2 regions of the Exiguobacterium sp. SH3S3 genome follow, and region 2 is predicted to be linked to the other one. Evidence: a T-box and tRNA genes for the amino acid it is inferred to sense, from the RefSeq annotation. Region 2 holds a T-box; the other holds one or more tRNA genes.
The links. A T-box is a leader RNA that pairs with one kind of tRNA and senses whether it is charged. The one in region 2 lies ahead of ileS (isoleucine--tRNA ligase), so its partner is inferred to be a tRNA-Ile.
Positions count from the first base shown of each region.

Region 1 (10,001 bases), on a different contig from region 2:
ACGGACGACGCCGATCATCGTCGATGCCGGTGCGCTGACGAAGGAACACTTACAGGCGTCGGGCCCATTGACGCTCACCCCGCATCCCGGTGAACTTGCCCGGTTGACGGGACAGACGGTCGAGATGATCGAGGCAGACCGGTTCAAGGCCGCATCAGACTTTGCGAGGCAACATGGGGTTCATCTCATTCTAAAAGGGACGTACACGTTGATCGTTTCGCCAGACGGGACTGGTGCCGTCAACACGGTCGCAGCACCGGCACTCTCGAAAGGCGGGAGTGGTGACGTCCTGACCGGCATGCTGCTCGCGCTCTGGGCCCGGAGTGCGCGGATCGAGCCGGAGCAGCCCCCGAACGAACAAGCCGTCCTATGGCACGCGTTAGCCGCTAGGTCGGCGAGTGAACGGATTCATCCGGCAAGCGTTCTCGCGAGCGATGTCATCGAGGCGATCGGACGGGTATAGAAAAGAGGAATCCAGCGGCGGATTCCTCTTTTTTATAGGGTAATGATGGATTTTGTAGTCTCGAAGCGGTCGACGAGATGGAGTGCCTCGTTCCAAGACGTGATGCGTTTCACCCCGTCCGGTAACGGTCGACGATTATACGGGGCATCGAACAAGAGCACTGGAATCAATGTCTGTTCATGGATCGAGATGGCATTCTCATAGCGGTCCTCCATGAACAAGTCGAGCGCGAGATCTTTGACGACGCCGACTTTGTCGTGACTGCCTGTCATAATCAATGAGTCGAGCGGCAGTTCGTACTGTTTGATCCAGTCCTCGGTGACAGAGCGAACGGCCTCGCTGCGCGCCGTCACGTAGTGAAGTTGGTGCGTTTTCCGAATGTGCCAGAGCACTTCGTTCACTTCAGAGTGCGGGAGTGAACGCCGATAGATGGCTTCTTCATGACCGTGTTCGATCATGAACGTCCAAAAATCATGTTGCGTCATATTCGTGTACGTATGGAGCTCGTATTCGGTCGCCTGATGATAATCGATGGCGTAACCGAGCATGTCGTTCATATAGTGAAAGCAACTTTGCGGATCCGTGACGGTTCCGTCTAAATCTATCCCAATGTGCATCTTGATTCCTCCTTGCCATAACACTCATTGTATCAAAAGCCCGCTCGGTTGCAACCGAGCGGGCGAGAGATTAGTTAGATTGGTTGGCAAGTTGTTGTTCTTCAAGCTCACGCGCGGCAAGTTTCTCGGCGACTATGGCGTCGATTTCTTTCTTCAACTCTTCGACCATCGTTGCTTCCGGTACTTTACGGATGATTTTCCCGTGCCGGAAGAGCAGGCCTTCGTTACGGGCACCGGCGATGCCGATGTCCGCCTCACGTGCTTCACCCGGTCCGTTGACCGCGCAGCCGAGGACGGCGACTTTGATGTTGACGTTAATGTTTTGGATGTACTCTTCAACTTCTTTCGCAATCGAGATCAAATCGATTTCGATGCGGCCGCATGTCGGGCAAGAGATGAGCGTCGCGGCGTTAGCGGCTAGGCCGAACGACTTGAGCACTTCTTTGGCGACTTTGATCTCTTCGACAGGGTCGTCAGACAGCGACACACGAACCGTCGAGCCGATTCCGAGTGAGAGGATCGCACCGAGTCCGGCCGCTGATTTGAGTGATCCTGAGAACAGCGGTCCTGATTCAGTGATCCCGACGTGGAGCGGGTAGTCGAACGTCTTCGCGGCGAGCGTGTACGCCTCGAGGGCAAGGTTCACGTCAGACGCTTTGAGCGAGATGATCGTGTTGTAAAAACCGAGGTCCTCTAAAATCTTGACGTGATGCATCGCACTTTCGACCATGCCTTGAGCTGTCGGATATCCGTATTTTTCGAGGAACTGCTTCTCGAGCGATCCGGCGTTGACACCGATGCGGATCGGGATGCCTTTCGCTTTAGCGGCGTTAACGACCGCTTCGACTTTTTCGCGGCGACCGATGTTGCCGGGGTTGATCCGAATCTTATCGACACCGCTTTCGATGGCTTTCAACGCCAATTTGTAGTCGAAGTGAATATCGACGACGAGCGGGATGTTGATGCGACTCTTGATTTCAGCGAGCGCGTCGGCCGCTCGCTCATCTGGACAAGCGACGCGGACGATTTGGCAACCTGCTTCTTCAAGACGTAAAATTTCGGCGACAGTCGCTTCGACGTCGTGCGTTTTCGTCGTCGTCATCGACTGAATGACGACTTCATCAGATCCTCCGATGATGACGTTGCCGACACGAATCGGACGAGTTAATGAACGGTGTAAAATTTCTGACATATACGTAATCTCCTTCTTTTGGAAAGGTTCCAATCGATTTAGATGGTTGGTTTCTTTCTTATCATAACGAAATGCTTGTGAAAAAGCACCCGGCAAGCGCTCCTGAGATGTGCTCTTTACAAAGTCTAACGTTATCTTAACAGATGCTTCATAATTTTCCACCGTCTCAAGACCGATATATCGGACGAATAGTAACTTGAGAAAGGTGAGGATTAGATGTGTTAACGCGATTGCAACAGCTGTGGAAGCAGCGACGTCCCGACGGCGTCAAAATTGAGCGACGTCTCCAATGGACGCTGATGCCGCTTGTCGTCATCCTGTTTTTGACGACGTTCGGTTGGTTCGCCCTGAGAGCGGAACACTTGTTGACAGCTGAAGTCGAGAAGCGCTTACTCCGAGAAGCGACAGTCATGCGCGAGACGGTCAAAACGACGTACGGGGCATACCTATCAAATGAAAAAGGGTTGGTACGCTCATTGAAGTCGACGTACATGCAACAGGCGTCAATTTTATCAGCGGACGGACTCGAGGCCGGTCAGTACTTGATTCGAGACGAGCAAGTCGAGCAATTGACAGGAAAAAAAGCGAGCAAGCAGCTTGAAGACAAATTTAATGAAGTGACAGTGAACGAACTCGCAGTCATTGAACGAGACGATTTCTTTTTAGCAGCGGTTCCGATCCCAGAACTACAAGCTCATTACGTATTGGCTGTCACGAGACAATCGGTACTTGGCTCGATGTGGGAACTTCGACAGGCGCTTTTCGCTGTGATCATCATAGCGATGGGAATCATTATCTATTTATTTTCTCGGATGATTCGTCGCGAAGTCAGACCGTTATCGCAGTTTGCGACGCGACTGCGTGAGGCGGTAGAGACGCGTGCTTTTAAAGAAGTAGACTTAGGAGCCAAGTCGTTCGAGATCCGTAGTTTAGAGCGTGAGTACAATACGTTCATCGGTCTGTGGAAAAAGTCGTTGCTGACGATGGACGAGACGTCTTTGGCGTTTGAGACGAGCTTGCCGACGTTCATGCGGCAACTTGCATCAAATGAACAACAAGTTGTCGCTTTTAAAGAAGTCGCAAGTACGGTCGAACAGACGAGTCGATCGTATCAGGCGTTTACGAGTGAATCGACGCATCGCTTCACGGACATTGCGGCCCATGTCGCGGCACTCAAACAAGATATTTCGGCTGTCGACTTGAGAGCGGTAGCGCTGCAACAAACGATTTCGAGCGAAATCGCCTCGTTTGCTTCGGTCAGAGGCGTGAGCGAGCAGTTCAAAGAGAAGGCGGGCGGTATCCAAGAGCGTTTACGCGACAGCGCGGAAACGTCAGAACGAGCCGACGAAGCGCTACAGACGATTTTATCGGTCGCGGCAGCCACGAAGATGTTGGCATTGAACGCCTCAATCGAAGCGGCTCGCGCCGGGGAACACGGAAAAGGGTTTGCTGTCGTCGCTCATGAAGTCGGTCAGCTAGCGAAAGTGACGAATGAATCTTCGATACTTGCCGTTGCGGCAATCGGACAAATTAAATCCGAACGGGAAGAGATTTTTAGCGATATGATTCGCTTCGGCGACGATATCCTTCATCTAGGTGAGACGTTGGACCGAGTTGAGGCAGGGATTGCGAGAATCAATCACGAAGTGCGCGACCAGATGGCTGAGTTCCAATCGATCACGGATCAGACGGCCGCAACGGGAAGTCAGTTGCTCCACATGGCGGAAGCGAACGAACAACTGAAAGAAATCGGCTTGACGCTCGAGCGGAAGTTGAACGAATTGTACGAAGGGGTCGAAGTATGGACGGACGTTCAAGCAACGTTACAAGCAGCCGGGACAGACCTCGGTCATCAAAGTCGACGGCTGCAGGAAGTACTTACTGAACTTGCACCGAAGACGTGATAAAAATCGGGACAGCGCGTATTAGCGCCGTCCCGAGTTTTTTTGTTTAAGCGGAATTTGGAATAGCGGGACGGTCAAGAAGACGATCGTGACGACAAAGCCGAGCCAAAGAAATGCGGGCATGAAGTGATATAAGGCGACGAGCACGAGCGTCGGTACGAGTGTCATCGCGACCGCGTAAGGCCAAGCTTGCCGATACGGCCACGGTTTCTTCATTCGAAGTCTCGTCACGAGTTGAACGAACAAGGCGGCGACGGCGACCCAAGTCATATAGAAGAAGAAGATGGCGAACCCGTGTAAAAACAACCACATCGGTGCGAAAAAATCGGGCCGCAAGACGAGGTAATCTAAGACAGTCGCGACGATTGTAAAGACGAGGCTCGCCAACATATAAGCGTGTAGCGGAGCTAGACGGAGCCGTAGCGTTTGCTTCGTAGGTAGCAGGCTATGGCGGATAAACATTGATGTCGTTTTAAGCATACAGACAAAACCCCATTCTGTTATAGTACAAATTATCTAAAACGCATAAAAATAAGACAGCTATTTAATAAAACCTTAACATTAAACGTGTTTACATCGACTCAGGGAAGAAGGCATAATGAGTAAGGCAACAAGAACCAATTAAACACAACCAATTCACAATCAAAAGGAGTACAAAAATCGTGGAATACAATTTGCAAGAAATGTTATTCATGTTTTTTGGAGGATTAGGGATCTTCCTATTCGGTATCAAATCGATGGGAGACGGCCTTCAAAAGTCTGCAGGAGATCGACTCCGCGACATCCTTGATAAGTATACAACGAATCCATTCCTCGGAGTACTAGCCGGGATCATCGTTACGATTCTTCTTCAGACGTCTACAGGTACGACAGTTATCACGGTCGGTCTTGTCAGTGCCGGCTTCATGACGCTCCGTCAAGCGATCGGGGTCATCATGGGTGCGAACATCGGGACAACGGTGACAGCGTTCATCATCGGAATTGATATCGGTGAGTATGCGCTCCCGATGATTGCCGTCGGTTCTGCACTGTTGTTCTTCTTTAAAAAAGAGAAGTTTCAACATATGGGTCAAATCATCTTTGGCGCCGGAGCTCTCTTCTACGGTCTTGAACTTATGGGAGATGGCATGCGTCCGCTCCGTACGAGCGAGTACTTCTTCGAACTCACACAATCGATGAGTCAAAACCCGATCCTCGGAGTTGTCGTCGGTACGGTGTTCACGTTGATCGTTCAATCGTCATCAGCGACGATCGGTGTCCTCCAGGAACTATACGCTGGTGGTTCGATCGACTTGAAGGCCGCTCTACCGGTCTTGTTCGGTGATAACATTGGGACGACAATCACAGCGGTTCTCGCTGCACTCGGTGCGTCAGTCGCGGCTCGTCGCGCAGCTGCGGCCCACGTCATCTTTAACTTGGTCGGGACGGCCATGTTCTTGATTATCTTACCGCTCTTTACGCAATACATTTTCTGGATTACAAATTTCCTTAACATTGAGGCGAAGATGCAAATCGCCTTCGCCCACGGTACGTTCAACGTCGCCAACACATTGATCCAGTTCTGGTTCATCGGAACGATTGCTTGGGTCGTGACGAAACTCGTACCAGGCGAAGATTCAATTGTCGATACGAAAGCACAGCACTTGGACCCAATCTTCATTCAACAGTCGCCTTCAATCGCGGTCGAGCAAGCTAAATATGAAGTCATCCGCATGGGTGATTTCGCGAAACTCGGTCTTGATGAGGCACGTTCTTATATGGAGACTGGTGACAAGAAGCACGCGGAAAAATCAGCGCACATTGAAGATGCGTTAAACTCGCTTAACTCTAAAATTACGGATTATCTTGTTCAACTCGCGGCAGTCGATTTGACGGAGCACGAATCACAACAGCATAAGACACTCATGCATGCCATCAACGACATCGAGCGAATCGGTGACCACGTTGAGAACATCATCGAGTTGATCGACTATAAGACGGCGACGCGCATCACGCTCTCGCCGGGAGCCCAAAAAGAGTTGACGGAAATGTATGATCTGACACGGGCCACACTCGAGAAGTCACTCCAAACGCTCGCGAGCGGTGATATGGTCGAGGCGCGTCAAGTCATCGAGATGGAAGCGAAACTCGACATGCTCGAGCGCCAGTTCCGCAAAAATCATGTCGTTCGTTTGAACACAGGTGAATGTGACGGCCAAGCTGGTATGTTCTTCGTCGATATGCTCTCGAACCTTGAGCGGATCGGTGACCATGCGATGAACATCACGGAAATCACACTCGAAGACGCAACGAACGAAGTATCGGTCTAACGTTTCGAAAAAGTTCTGCTACTTAAGTTGTAAGTAGTAGGACTTTTTTTCGTACATATGACTTTTCATTGACAGTGGCGGCTTCATTCAGTATATTATTACTGTATAACAACGTGGCGGTGTAGCTCAGCTGGCTAGAGCGTACGGTTCATACCCGTGAGGTCGTGGGTTCGACTCCCTCCGCCGCTACCAATAAGGACCCTTAGCTCAGCTGGTTAGAGCAGACGGCTCATAACCGTCCGGTCGTAGGTTCAAGTCCTACAGGGTCCATCAAAGACAGCTTTCTGATGAAAGCTGTCTTTTTATTTACATTTTTGTTTTCAAAAGTGAAGACGTGGGTAAATATTCGTTAGCATTTTATTTTTGAAAATTATGAAACGAGGCGAAGTAAGATGGAACGAAATCATACGATGATGCAATTTTTTGAATGGCACGTCCCGGCTGACCAAAAGCATTGGAAGCGATTGAAAGAACGTGCTTCTAAGTTGAAAAAAGCAGGAATCACCGCACTTTGGTTGCCACCTGTCACAAAAGGTCAAAATGATGAGGATACGGGATATGGTGTCTATGATTTGTATGATTTAGGCGAGTTTGATCAAAAAGGGACCATCGCTACAAAATATGGGACGAAGCAAGAGCTGCTTGAGGCGACGAAACACGCCCAAGAGCTCGGGATGCAAGTATATATGGACGTCGTGTTGAACCATAAAGCTGGAGCCGACGCAACCGAGAAGTTCGACGTGTTAGAAGTCGACTCGGAAGACCGGACGAAAGTGTTGTCGGAAGAACCGTTTGAGATCGAAGGGTGGACGAAGTTTGATTATAAAGAACGAAACGATAAGTACTCGTCGTTCAAATGGAACTTCCATCATTTCAACGGTACGGACTATGACGCGGCGAGCGAGCATAGGGGTATCTTCTTCATCTTAGGCGATAACAAAAAATGGAATGACAACGTCGATAGTGAGTTCGGCGTATACGATTATCTGATGTTCGCGAACATTGACTATCATCATCCGGAAGTCCGGGAAGAAGTGTTAAGTTGGGGCAAGTGGTTCATCGAAGAGACGAAATGTGACGGCTTCCGTCTCGATGCGATCAAACATATTAACTATGATTTCGTCAAAGAGTTCAGCCAAACGATGAAAGATGAAAAAGGCGAGAACTTTTACTTGGTCGGTGAGTTTTGGAAGTCAGAGCTCGAAGATTGCCGCGCCTTTTTAGACAATATCGACTATCACGTCGATCTGTTCGACGTGCCGCTCCACTACAATTTGCAACGTGCCTCGATCGAAGGTGCATCGTTTGATTTGCGGACGATTTTTGACGACACGCTCGTCCAGTCCCACCCGTTTCACTCGGTCACGTTCGTCGACAACCATGACTCACAGCCGGCCGAGGCGCTCGAATCATGGGTCAAAGATTGGTTTAAACAAAGTGCTTACGGTCTGATCTTGCTTCGCCGAGACGGTTATCCGTGCGTCTTCTATGGGGATTACTACGGTATCAACGGGCCCCACCCGACTGAAGGGAAGAAACAGGCCATCGATCCGCTTCTGTACGCACGTCGCGAAAAAGCATACGGGCAGCAAGATGATTACTTCGATAACGAGAACGTGATCGGCTGGGTCCGACACGGTAGCGAGGACATCGAGCGCTCAGGTTGTGCCGTCATCATCTCGAATAACGAGGAGGCGGAGAAACGGATGTACGTCGGGGAATATCGTGCCGGGGAGAAATGGGTCGACTTGACGCAGACGATCGATGAAATCATCGAGATTGACGAAGATGGAAAAGGGGTATTTAAAGTAGCGGCAGGATCGATCTCGGTCTGGGCGTTGCCGGACGAAGAGGTGGAATAAGCCTTTACAATTGAGTAAGCCGTCACAAATCTGTTACATTTAAAGCGAACGTTGTTCAAACCAATTTAAAGGGGGATTTTAGTTATGGCTAAATTTGAATTACCACAACTTGATTACGCATACGATGCACTCGAACCACACATTGACGCACGCACGATGGAAATCCACCATTCGAAACACCACAACGCTTACGTCACGAACGTGAACAATGCACTCGAAGGAAAAGATGTAGAGTACTCTTCACTTGAAGACTTGCTCCAAAAACTCGATTCGCTTCCTGCTGACATTCAGACAGCTGTTCGTAACAACGGCGGCGGCCATTGGAACCACTCGTTCTTCTGGAAGTTGTTGAAGAAAAACGAGAACGGGACACCAACGGGCGAACTCGCAACGGCGATCGACGAAGCGTTCGGCAGCTTTGACGCGTTTAAAGATGAGTTCACGAAAGCCGCTACAACTCGTTTCGGTTCAGGTTGGGCTTGGCTCGTCGTCAAAGGCGGCAAGCTCGAAGTCACGTCGACACCGAACCAAGATTCACCGATCATGGAAGGCATCACGCCGATCCTCGGACTCGATGTTTGGGAGCACGCGTACTACTTGAACTATCAAAACCGTCGCCCGGACTACATCCAAGCGTTCTTCCACGTCATCGACTGGGATTACGTCGCGAAGCTTTACGCTGACGCCAAATAATGACACGATCCCGAGATTCGGTTGAATCTCGGGATTTTTTCTACATTTCATTAATTTGTAAACAAATTATGATATAGTGAAAATCGAGTCTGAAAATAGAAATACAGAAAAGTATAATATAGAAGCAACTGAATGTGGAAGGAGATAACTGAATTGGCTAGACACCGTGTGAAAGTGCCGAAAAAACGGCGTAACCACCTTCCGTTACGGTTAAATTTATTGTTCTTTATCGTCTTCATCTTGTTTGCGACGTTGATTTTTCGGTTAGGCGTCGTCCAAATCGTCAACGGAGAGTTGATCGCCCGAGAAGTTCAAAAGACCGAGTCGAGCAAGATCAAGTACGAGGTGCCTCGCGGCAAAATCTACGATCGGAACGGGCAAGTTTTGGCCGACACGATCTCGAACTATTCGGTCATGTACCGTCGCTCCCAAGTGACGAAAACGGAGGAGCGTCTCGATGTTGCGGTCAAACTTGCTAAGATCGTCGACATTCCGGAGAAAGACCGCAAAGTGACCGAACGGGACCGCAAGGACTATTGGATCGCCATCGATCCCGAGCGCTCGCAAGAACGAGTTCAATCGCTTCTCGCCGAGCTGCCGGAAGAAGAGCGGGCCGCCTTGTCGAACCAAGCAGTCGATCAGTTGCTGCTTGATTCAATCACACAAGCAGAGATCACGTTCGATGATGCGACCGAAGAGATCATCGCCATCAAACATAATATGGAGAGCGGGTACGCGTTAGACCCACAAGTCATCAAGATCGGCGCGTCGCCGAAAGAGATGGCTTTGATCGAAGAAAACTTGGAGCTGTTGCCAGGCGTCAGCGTCGAACCGTATTACCAGCGGGCTTATCCGTTCGGTGAAACGTTCCAAAGTTTCCTCGGAAGCTATCGTCAAATCCCGGCCGAGCAACGGGCCTCGTATCAAGCGAAAGGCTACGGGTTGAACGATCGGGTCGGGA
Region 1 covers NZ_SJUU01000004.1:16,022-26,022, forward strand. Annotated here, with positions in the region: gene EVJ28_RS04900 (NAD(P)H-hydrate dehydratase) at 1-463, shown strand, start outside; gene EVJ28_RS04905 (hypothetical protein) at 496-1,080, opposite strand; gene ispG (flavodoxin-dependent (E)-4-hydroxy-3-methylbut-2-enyl-diphosphate synthase) at 1,151-2,272, opposite strand; gene EVJ28_RS04915 (methyl-accepting chemotaxis protein) at 2,491-4,176, shown strand; gene EVJ28_RS04920 (hypothetical protein) at 4,198-4,656, opposite strand; gene EVJ28_RS04925 (Na/Pi cotransporter family protein) at 4,839-6,485, shown strand; tRNA gene EVJ28_RS04930 (tRNA-Met) at 6,601-6,677, shown strand; tRNA gene EVJ28_RS04935 (tRNA-Ile) at 6,682-6,755, shown strand; gene EVJ28_RS04940 (alpha-amylase) at 6,878-8,347, shown strand; gene EVJ28_RS04945 (superoxide dismutase) at 8,432-9,040, shown strand; gene EVJ28_RS04950 (peptidoglycan D,D-transpeptidase FtsI family protein) at 9,194-10,001, shown strand, end outside.
Region 1: it encodes a tRNA-Ile, which carries the amino acid that the T-box ahead of ileS (isoleucine--tRNA ligase) is inferred to sense. The anticodon was not compared.

Region 2 (10,001 bases):
ATCATCGGCATGGCTCATGCCGGGTGGAAAGGGACGGTCGGAAATATCGTGTCTTCGATGGCGGACGCATTCGCTCGGCTCGGGGTTCCGGAACACGACATCGAGATGTACGTCGGACCGGCCATCACGGCCGAGCATTATGAAGTCGACCGCCGTGTCCTCGATGCCGTCAATGCCGTCTCGCCCGAAGCATATGCGGCCTCGGTGTATAACGAATCAGAACGTCATGCGAATCTGTCATTGCAACGAGTCAATGAGACACTCGCTGTCGAAAGAAACATGGACGTCACGCAGTCGAACTTGTCGACCGCTTCCGATCGAGACTTTTTCTCGTATCGGAACGGAGACGCAAAGCGTCGATTTGCCGCCGTCCTCGTCAAGGAGAAGAAATTGTGAGCATAGCTGATAACGTCAAACAAGTGAGACAGAATATTGAGAACCTTCAATCGGAAACAGCGGTGACGCTCATCGCGGTCACGAAGTCGGTCGGTGTCGACGTCGCGAACGCGCTTTACGCAGAAGGTGTCCGAGATTTCGGTGAGAACCGTCCGGAAGGCTTGCTCGAGAAAGTCAATGCGATGCCGTCGGACGCCAAGTTCCATTTTATCGGCAGTCTACAGACGCGCAAAGTGAGACAAGTCATCGATCATGTTGCCGCAATCCATTCGCTCGACCGATTATCGCTCGCCGAAGAGATTGACAAACGGTCCGACCGTGTCATCGATTGTTTCGTCCAAGTGAACGTATCGGGCGAGACGTCAAAACATGGGCTTGAAAAAGAGGAAGTCATCCCGTTCATCGAGAACTGTAGACAGTATCGCCATATTCGGGTCATCGGACTGATGACGATGGCTCCGTTCACAGAAGATGAAGGTGTGATCCGTGAAACATTCCGTGCTTTACGCGAATTGCGCGACCGCGTCGCGGCAAATCGCTTCGAACATGCACCATGCAACGAATTGTCGATGGGTATGTCTAACGACTACGAGTTGGCAATCGAAGAAGGCGCATCGTTTGTTCGTATTGGGACCGTACTTGTGCAATAATATATTCTAAGGAGGAATCCGTTATGTCAATCAAAAACAAAATGAAAGACTTCTTTGGACTTGAGGAAGATCCGAATCACGCGTATGAAGGGGAAGAGTATGCTGTCGCAGAGACGAACACTCAACCGACGACTGATGCGCTCGTCAAAACCGAGGAGCGTCCGAAACCATCGAACAACCTCGTCGCGCTAAACACGAAGAAGAAAGAACGTTCGAAAGTCGTTCTTGCTGAACCGCGCGTCTTTGCCGAGGCACAAGATATTGGCGACCAGTTGAAAGAAAATCGTGCCGTCATCGTCAACCTTCAGCGCATGTCGAAAGAGCAGTCTCGTCAAGTTGTAAACTTCTTGTCGGGTGTCGTTTACGCCCTAGAAGGAACGATGACGTCGATTGGACATAACACGATTCTATGTGCTCCGAACAATATCGAATTGACTGGATCGATTTCGAATTTGATTTCGGAGGACGAACTAAACAGTAAAGGGTGGTAAATGAATGGAAAATGCGATCCCTGCATTAGGCAATACGATTGTTACGCTTCTTGGATATTATAGTTGGGTCTTGATTGCCTATATTTTATTATCGTGGTTCCCGAATGCGAGAGAATCAAAATTCGGACAAATTTTGACATACTTGTGTGAGCCGTTTCTTAACCCGTTCCGTCGGATCATCCCGCCAATCGGCGGTATGCTCGACATTTCTCCAATCGTCGCCCTGTTCGTGCTTCGTATGGCGCAAGCAGGAGTGCGAGCGATTTTCGGTCTGTAAATGAGCGTCTTCGATCATTATCGACCGAATGAACGCCCGTTTGTCGAGCAAGTGCTCGACTGGGTGCGACAAGTCGAGGACAACTACTTGTTTAAATTGACGGATTTTTTAGACCCACGTGAGCAACAAATCGTCAGGCAACTCGTTGGCAAACGGCTCGCCATCTACGAGGACGGCGGTTTCCCTGGAGCTGAGCGGAAACGGCTTTTATTGACGCCCGACTACTATGAGCTCGACGTGAACGACTTTGAAGTCAAGATTCTTCAAATCGATTATCCGACGAAGTTTGTCGACTTGACCCACCGCCAAGTGACAGGCACGCTTCTTAACGCGGGCCTGAAGCGGCAAAAGTTTGGCGACGTTGTCCTCGCTGACGGGATCGCTCAGTTCGCGACGACGGCTGATGCGGCTGGATTCATCGAAATGAACGTGGATCGCGTCGGTAAAGCCCGGGTGCGGCTGTCTGATGTGCCGGCCGCATCGATTTTGACCGTCCCAGAAGTCAAATGGAGCGACGAGTTTGGCATCGTCTCCTCACTCCGCTTTGATGCGGTCGTGAGCGAGGTGCTCGGTCTGTCGCGCCAGAAAGCACAGGCGCTCGTCAAACATGGTGACTGCAAAGTCAATCATAAAGCGATCACGGACGCGAGTTTTTTACTCGAACCAGACGATTTGGTTTCAATCCGGGGTTACGGTCGTGTCAAATTGACGGCAATCCTCGGCTCGACAAAGCGTGAGAAAATAAAAATCCAGTATGGCATCATACGTTGAATTTAGGAGGAAAGTCGAATGGCGTTGACACCGATTGATATTCATAACAAAGAGTTCTCGACTCGTTTTCGCGGGTACGATATCGATGAGGTCAATGAATTTTTAGATCAAATCATTAAAGAGTTTGAGCTATTGATTCGTGAAAATAGAAGGTACGAAGAACTCGTCAACGATATGCAAGCCCGTATTGACTACTTCTCCTCGATGGAAGACACATTGAATAAATCGATTATCGTCGCACAAGAGGCGGCAGAAGAAGTCAAGACCAATGCGGCCAAAGAAGCCAGCCTCATCTTGAAGCAGGCTGAACGCGAAGCGCTCGCCCGAGAAGAGGAAGCGTCGCGTAAAGAGCAGATGGCAGAGCGTGAAGTCATTCAAATGTTGAAAAAAGTCGAACTGTACCGGACCCGGTTCCGTGTTCTCGTCGACGCACAGATGGAACTTCTAAATAGTACCGAATGGGACACGATTGTCGGAGAGCCGCCTGTCCAGACGGTTCTTGACGATACGAGTGAACTTGCGTATAATGACGACGAAGTCACACCAAACAAACATCACGGATAATAAACAATACGTTGATTAGGACACGTCAATAAAGTCACACCTACGAAGCGACTTAGGGAAGGTGCAAGCCTAAGAGAAAGACTTTATTTGGTATCCCCTATGAGTGTCATGCTGAATTGAGTAAGCGTGACCGCTTGACCTCGTTATCGGTTACCGAGAGCGGTCTCAAGGTCTACTTGAGATTAGTAGGGTGGTACCGCGAGTCGATGAACTCGTCCCTATTTAGGGGCGGGTTTTTTTTGTTTTTCAAAAAAGATGCAGGAGGAGTTTCAATGAACTACAAAGACACATTATTGATGCCTGATACAGAATTCGCGATGCGTGGAAATTTGCCGAAGCGCGAGCCAGCAATGCACGAGGCTTGGGAGCAGATGGACTTATACAACCGCGTTCAAGAAAAGAATGCAGGAAAGCCGCAATACATTCTACATGACGGACCTCCGTACGCAAACGGTGACATCCATATGGGCCATGCACTCAACAAAGTGTTAAAAGACATCATCGTCCGTTTCAAGTCGTTGAACGGCTATCAATCACCGATGATCCCAGGTTGGGACACACACGGTCTTCCGATCGAGAACGCGCTTCAAAAAGCAGGCGTCAACCGTAAAGAGATGACTGTCGCCGAGTTCCGCGAAAAATGTGCCGCTTACGCGATGGAGCAAGTGAACTCACAACGTGAACAGTTCAAGCGTCTCGGACTGCTCGCTGACTTTGACAATCCATACATCACGCTCCAGCCTGAATATGAAGCGGCGCAAATCCGCCTGTTCGGCACGATGGCTGAAAAAGGATACATCTATAAAGGGAAAAAACCGGTCTATTGGTCACCGTCTTCTGAATCGGCACTCGCTGAGGCGGAAATCGAGTACTATGACAAAAAATCACCAGCCATCTATGTGGCGTTCCAAGTCGTCGATGGCAAAGGCGTCCTCGGGACGACCGACCATTTCGTCATCTGGACGACGACACCGTGGACGATTCCGGCCAACCTCGGGATCGCTGTCAGCGATGAGCTGACATACACACGGATCGAGCATGATGGCAAAGGGTATATCGTTGCCGAGACGCTCGTCGAAGAAGTGACGACAGCACTTGGCTGGGATGAGTACTCAGTGAGCGGATCTTGGAACGGACGCGAGTTCGAACACATGACGGTACAGCACCCGCTTTACGACCGGACGTCACTCCTCATCCTTGGCGACCACGTCACGGCTGAAGCGACAGGCTGCGTCCATATCGCACCTGGCCACGGGGAAGACGACTACCGTGTCGGCCAAGCGTACGGACTTGACGTGTTGTGCCCGGTCGACGACCGTGGGTATATGACGGACGAAGCACCAGGCTTTGAAGGACTGTTCTATGAAGATGCGAACAAAGAGATCGGCATGAAGCTCGAAGCAAATGGCAACTTGTTGAAGCTCAAATTCATCAAGCACTCGTACCCGCACGACTGGCGTACGAAAAAGCCGGTCATCTTCCGGGCGACACCGCAATGGTTCGCTTCGATCAAAGACTTCCGCAGCGACATGTTGCGTGAGATCGAAGAAGTGAACTGGGTACCGGAATGGGGCATGACGCGCCTGTTCAACATGGTCCGTGACCGTGGCGACTGGGTCATCAGCCGTCAGCGGGCATGGGGTGTGCCGATCCCGATCTTCTACGCAGAAGACGGAACGGAAATCATCACGAACGAAACGATCGACCATATCGCCAACTTGTTCCATGAGCACGGATCAAACGTCTGGTACGAGCGCGAAGCGAAAGACTTGTTGCCATCCGGCTTCACACATCCGAACAGTCCAAACGGCGAGTTCCGTAAAGAAGTCGACATCATGGACGTCTGGTTCGATTCAGGTTCGTCACACGCAGGCGTGCTCGAACAGCGCGACAACTTGCGCCGTCCGGCCGACCTGTACCTAGAAGGTTCGGACCAATACCGTGGTTGGTTCAACTCGTCACTGTCGACTGCAGTCGCGACGACCGGCAAAGCACCGTATCGCAACGTCCTCAGTCACGGCTTCGTCCTTGACGGCGACGGCCGGAAGATGTCGAAATCGCTCGGCAACACGATTGCACCGAACGACCTCGTTAAACAGTACGGCGCTGAAATCGTACGTCTTTGGGTCGCGTCTGTCGACTATCAGTCAGACGTCCGCGCCTCGCATGACAACTTTAAACAAGTGTCAGAAGTATACCGGAAGATCCGTAACACGTTACGCTTCTTGCTCGGTAACTTGAACGGGTTCGATCCGTCGATGCGCGTCGCGTTCGAAGATATGCCGGAAGCCGACCGCTTCATGGCGACGAAGCTGAAACAACTTCAGACGAAAGTCGTCAAAGCGTACGATACGTTCGACTTTATGGCTGTTTACCACATGAGCCACAACTTCTGTGTCAACGAGTTGTCGTCGTTCTATCTCGACTTCACGAAAGACATCCTCTACATCGAACGTGAAAACGATGCGCGTCGTCGTGCCGTTCAGACGGTCATGTATGATGCAGTCATCACGTTGACGAAACTGCTTGCCCCGGTCCTCCCGCATACGGCGGACGAAGTCTGGCAAGAAATCCCGGCCAAGACGGCGGATAGCGTCTTCTTGTCGGACCTTGAAGAAGTGGCGCCGCTCACGGAAGCAGAGACGGAATTACTCGCGAAATGGTCGAAATTCCTCACGTTCCGCGACGACGTCTTGAAAGCGATCGAGATCGCCCGCGGCGAGAAGTTGATCGGGAAACCGCTCGAAGCGAAACTTCAGGTCGCGCCGAAGGGTGAGACGAAAGCGCTGCTCGACACGATCGATAACGTTCGTCAACTCCTGCAAGTGTCACAACTCGACTACGTCGATACGGCCGACGTCGACTACGCGACGGCGAAGATCAGCGTCGCGAAAGCAGACGGTGCCGCTTGTGCCCGTTGCTGGACGTACTCGACCGAACTTGGTCAGAACGCAGATCATCCAGAACTTTGCCCGCGCTGTACAGAAGTCATCGCATGAGCCGGACCGGAGTGGCGCACAGTCCACTCCGGTTTCTTATGACTTGAAAGGAGAATTTGATGAAACGTTATTACGGATTAGCAGTCGTTCTCATTTTGCTCGACCAAGTGACGAAATGGATCGTCGTCCAGACGATGACGATCGGTCAATCGATCGAATTGATCCCGGGATGGCTCTATTTGACATCGTACCGCAACAGAGGCGCGGCCTGGGGCATGCTCGAAGGACAGATGGTGTTCTTCTTCGTCGTCACCGCCGTCGTTGTCGTCGGTCTGATCTACTTCTTGCATAAAGAAGTGAACGGGTTCAAACTGCTCGGCTACAGTATCGGCTTACTGCTCGCCGGAGCGATCGGCAACTTTATCGATCGTCTGTTCCGGGGCGAGGTCGTCGACTTCGTCGACACGTACCCGTTTGGCTACAACTTCCCAATCTTTAACGTCGCCGATATGGCACTCACGTTCGGGGTCATCTTTATGATCATCGGCGTCTTGTTCGAAGAAAAATTAAACAAAGAAAGGGGACAATCGTAATGGAAACTTACACATTTGTCGCCGAAGAAAAGGCACGGATCGATAAATGGATGAGCGAACGAAGTGACTGGTCACGTTCGCAAATCCAAGACTGGATCAAGGCGGGGGACCTGCTCGTCAACGGTCAAGTCGTGAAGCCGAACTATAAACTGCAAGAAGGGGACGAAGTCGTCGTGACGGTGCCAGAAGCCGTCGAACTCCAAGTCCTCGCCGAACATATTCCGCTCGACGTCGTGTTCGAGGACGAGGATGTCATCGTCGTCAACAAAGCACGTGGCATGGTCGTGCACCCTGCGGCCGGTCATACGTCTGGCACGCTCGTCAACGCGCTGTTGTATCACTGTGACGACCTCTCAGGCATCAATGGGGTGAAGCGTCCGGGTATCGTCCATCGCATCGATAAAGATACGACGGGACTGCTCATGGTCGCGAAAAACGATATGGCGCACGAGTCACTCGCGCAACAGTTGAAAGACAGAACGATCAAACGTGAATACGTCGCACTCGTCCACGGCGAGCTCGTCCATGAGCTCGGATCGATCGAGGCGCCGATCGGGCGCGACACGAACGATCGTCAGCGCATGACGGTTACAGACAAGAACGCGAAAGAAGCGGTGACACACTTCCGTCTGCTCGAACGCTACAAAGACTTCACGCTCGTCGAGTGCAAGCTCGAGACAGGACGGACGCATCAAATCCGTGTCCATATGCGCTATATCGGCCACCCGCTTGCCGGAGACCCGAAATACGGACCGCGTCGGACGATCGATTTGAACGGGCAAGCGCTCCATGCAGCCACGCTCGGCTTCCATCATCCGAGGACGAACGAATGGCTCGAGTTCGAGGCGGCACTCCCGACCGACTTTGAGGCAGAGCTCGCAAAATTGGACAAAATCGAGAAAACACGTTGACTTTCAACCGATTCAGATTTATAGTCTAGAAAGCATAACACCTTTAAACCCAGTCCAGAGAGGCTGTGAAAGGATCGTGGCCGCGGCCACAACCGTCTATCATATACGGCACTCGTTTGCCTTCGTGAAGACTTCCTTTCCAGCCGGATGAGGAAGTCTTCTTTTTTTATAGATTACGAGAGGAGGAATCATATGAAACGCTCGACCATACTAGACGAAGCCGCGATCCGACGCGCCTTGACGCGAATCGCCCATGAAATCATTGAACGCAACAAAGGAACGGACAACGTCGTCCTCGTCGGGATCAAAACGCGCGGTGAGACGCTCGGCGACCGACTCGCCCATCGCATCGAAGAAATCGAAGGAAAACCGATCGCGCTCGGTAACTTAGACATCACGCTCTACCGGGACGACCTATCGAAGAAGTCGCTCGACCCAGAAGTGAAAGCGACCGAACTCCCGCACGACATCAATGGCAAGACGGTCGTCCTCGTCGATGACGTCCTGTACACGGGACGGACGGTCCGGGCCGCGATGGACGCACTCGTCGACCACGGCCGGCCGGACTACATCCAACTCGCCGTCTTGATCGACCGGGGACACCGCGAGTTGCCGATTCGCCCAGACTTTGTCGGGAAAAACGTCCCGACATCGAAAACAGAACAAGTCGTGGTCCGACTCAGTGAAGTCGACACGACAGACGAAGTGTACATCCAACAGCAATAAATCCAAAACCTTTAAGGTGGTCCAGAGAGGCCAGGAAGGAGAACTATTTATGAAAAACCCCATCCTCAACATCCACGAGCGTCCCGCTCACTTGCCGCAATGGCTGCTCTTCAGCCTGCAACACGTCTTCGCCATGTTCGGAGCGACGATCTTAGTCCCGATTTTGACCGGACTGAACACGTCCGTCGCCCTCGTCGCTTCCGGTGTGGCCACGCTCTCATTCCTAGTCATCACCCAATTCAAAGTCCCGACGTATCTCGGGTCAAGTTTTGCCTACATCGCACCGATCATCGCGGTCAGCCAGCAATGGGGCGTCGAAGCCGCACTGTTCGGCGGTATTATCGCCGGTTCGGTCTACGGTGTCGTGTCGCTCATCATCTTTAAGACGGGCGTCGGTTGGTTGTTACGACTGTTGCCGCCGGTCGTCGTCGGCCCGGTCATCATGGTCATCGGCTTATCGCTCGCACCGGTCGCCATCGACATGTCGATGAACCGCGACGGAGCGTATAACGGCACGTTCATTACGGTCGCCCTGCTCACGCTCGGCATCACGATCCTCGCGATGACAAAGTTAAAAGGAGTATGGGGCGCGGTTCCGATCTTGTTCGGCATCGTCGGCGGATACGCCATCGCCGCCATGTTCGGCATCATCGACTACTCGGCCATCGGTCAAGCGAGCCTGTTCCAACTGCCTGACTTCACGATGGTGTTCGTCGACTACATGCCGATGTGGCAAGTCGGGGCACTCCTTGCCATCGTCCCGGTCGCGCTCGTCACGATGACGGAGCACATCGGCGACCAAATGGTCACGTCGAAAATCATCGGACGCGAGACGATGAAAGATCCAGGCCTGCACCGGACGCTCCTCGGCGACGGCGTCGGCAAAGCCGTCGCCTCAGCGCTCGGTGGACCGCCGTGTACGACGTACGGTGAAAACAACGGGGTCATGGCGATCACGAGAGTGTACAGCGTCTACGTCATCGCGGGAGCAGCACTCATGGCCATCAGCTTCGGCTTCCTCGGTCACGTCGAGGCGTTCATCTCGACAATCCCGAATCCGGTCAAAGGCGGTATCTCGATCCTCTTGTTCGGTGTCATCGCCTCGAACGGACTGCGGACGATGGTCGACAGCAACGTCGACCTCGCCGAGAAACGCAACCTCATCATCGCCTCGGTCATTCTCGTCGTCGGCCTCGGCGGGGCGATGGTCCAACTCGGCAGCTTCCCGGTCCAAGGGATGGCGCTCGCGACGGTCGTCGGTATTCTTTTGAACGCGGTGTTGCCGAAAGAAGAAGTCGAACCGGCTTCGGTCGATACAACTGAAGAAACGAAACAGGCAAGTAACTTTTAATTCGATCCCGTGAGGTCGGCAAAGTGAAGGCTCGTTTATTTGGGTGCAATCTACCCAAATGAAGGCGTCCCTTCACGTAGGTGAAGAGACGCCTTTTCTCTTTGCCTTCAAACAAAAGGAGGAGACGAACATGAATTTGATCAAACAACAACCGAACCATTTTGTCAGCTTAGATACGCTCACCCTCGAAGAGATCATGGGGATGATCGAAGAGTCGCTCCGCTACAAACAAGGGGACATGCCACCGCTGTTTGACGGGAAGACGGTCGCGAACTTGTTCTTCGAAAACTCGACGCGGACGAAAAACTCGTTTCAAATGGCCGAGCGGCACT
Region 2 covers NZ_SJUU01000001.1:145,723-155,723, forward strand. Annotated here, with positions in the region: gene pgeF (peptidoglycan editing factor PgeF) at 1-396, shown strand, start outside; gene EVJ28_RS00730 (YggS family pyridoxal phosphate-dependent enzyme) at 393-1,046, shown strand; gene EVJ28_RS00735 (cell division protein SepF) at 1,070-1,537, shown strand; gene EVJ28_RS00740 (YggT family protein) at 1,542-1,814, shown strand; gene EVJ28_RS00745 (YlmH family RNA-binding protein) at 1,815-2,585, shown strand; gene EVJ28_RS00750 (DivIVA domain-containing protein) at 2,604-3,149, shown strand; T-box leader at 3,152-3,372, shown strand; gene ileS (isoleucine--tRNA ligase) at 3,422-6,148, shown strand; gene lspA (signal peptidase II) at 6,208-6,681, shown strand; gene EVJ28_RS00765 (RluA family pseudouridine synthase) at 6,681-7,592, shown strand; gene pyrR (bifunctional pyr operon transcriptional regulator/uracil phosphoribosyltransferase PyrR) at 7,785-8,318, shown strand; gene EVJ28_RS00775 (uracil-xanthine permease family protein) at 8,368-9,669, shown strand; gene EVJ28_RS00780 (aspartate carbamoyltransferase catalytic subunit) at 9,800-10,001, shown strand, end outside.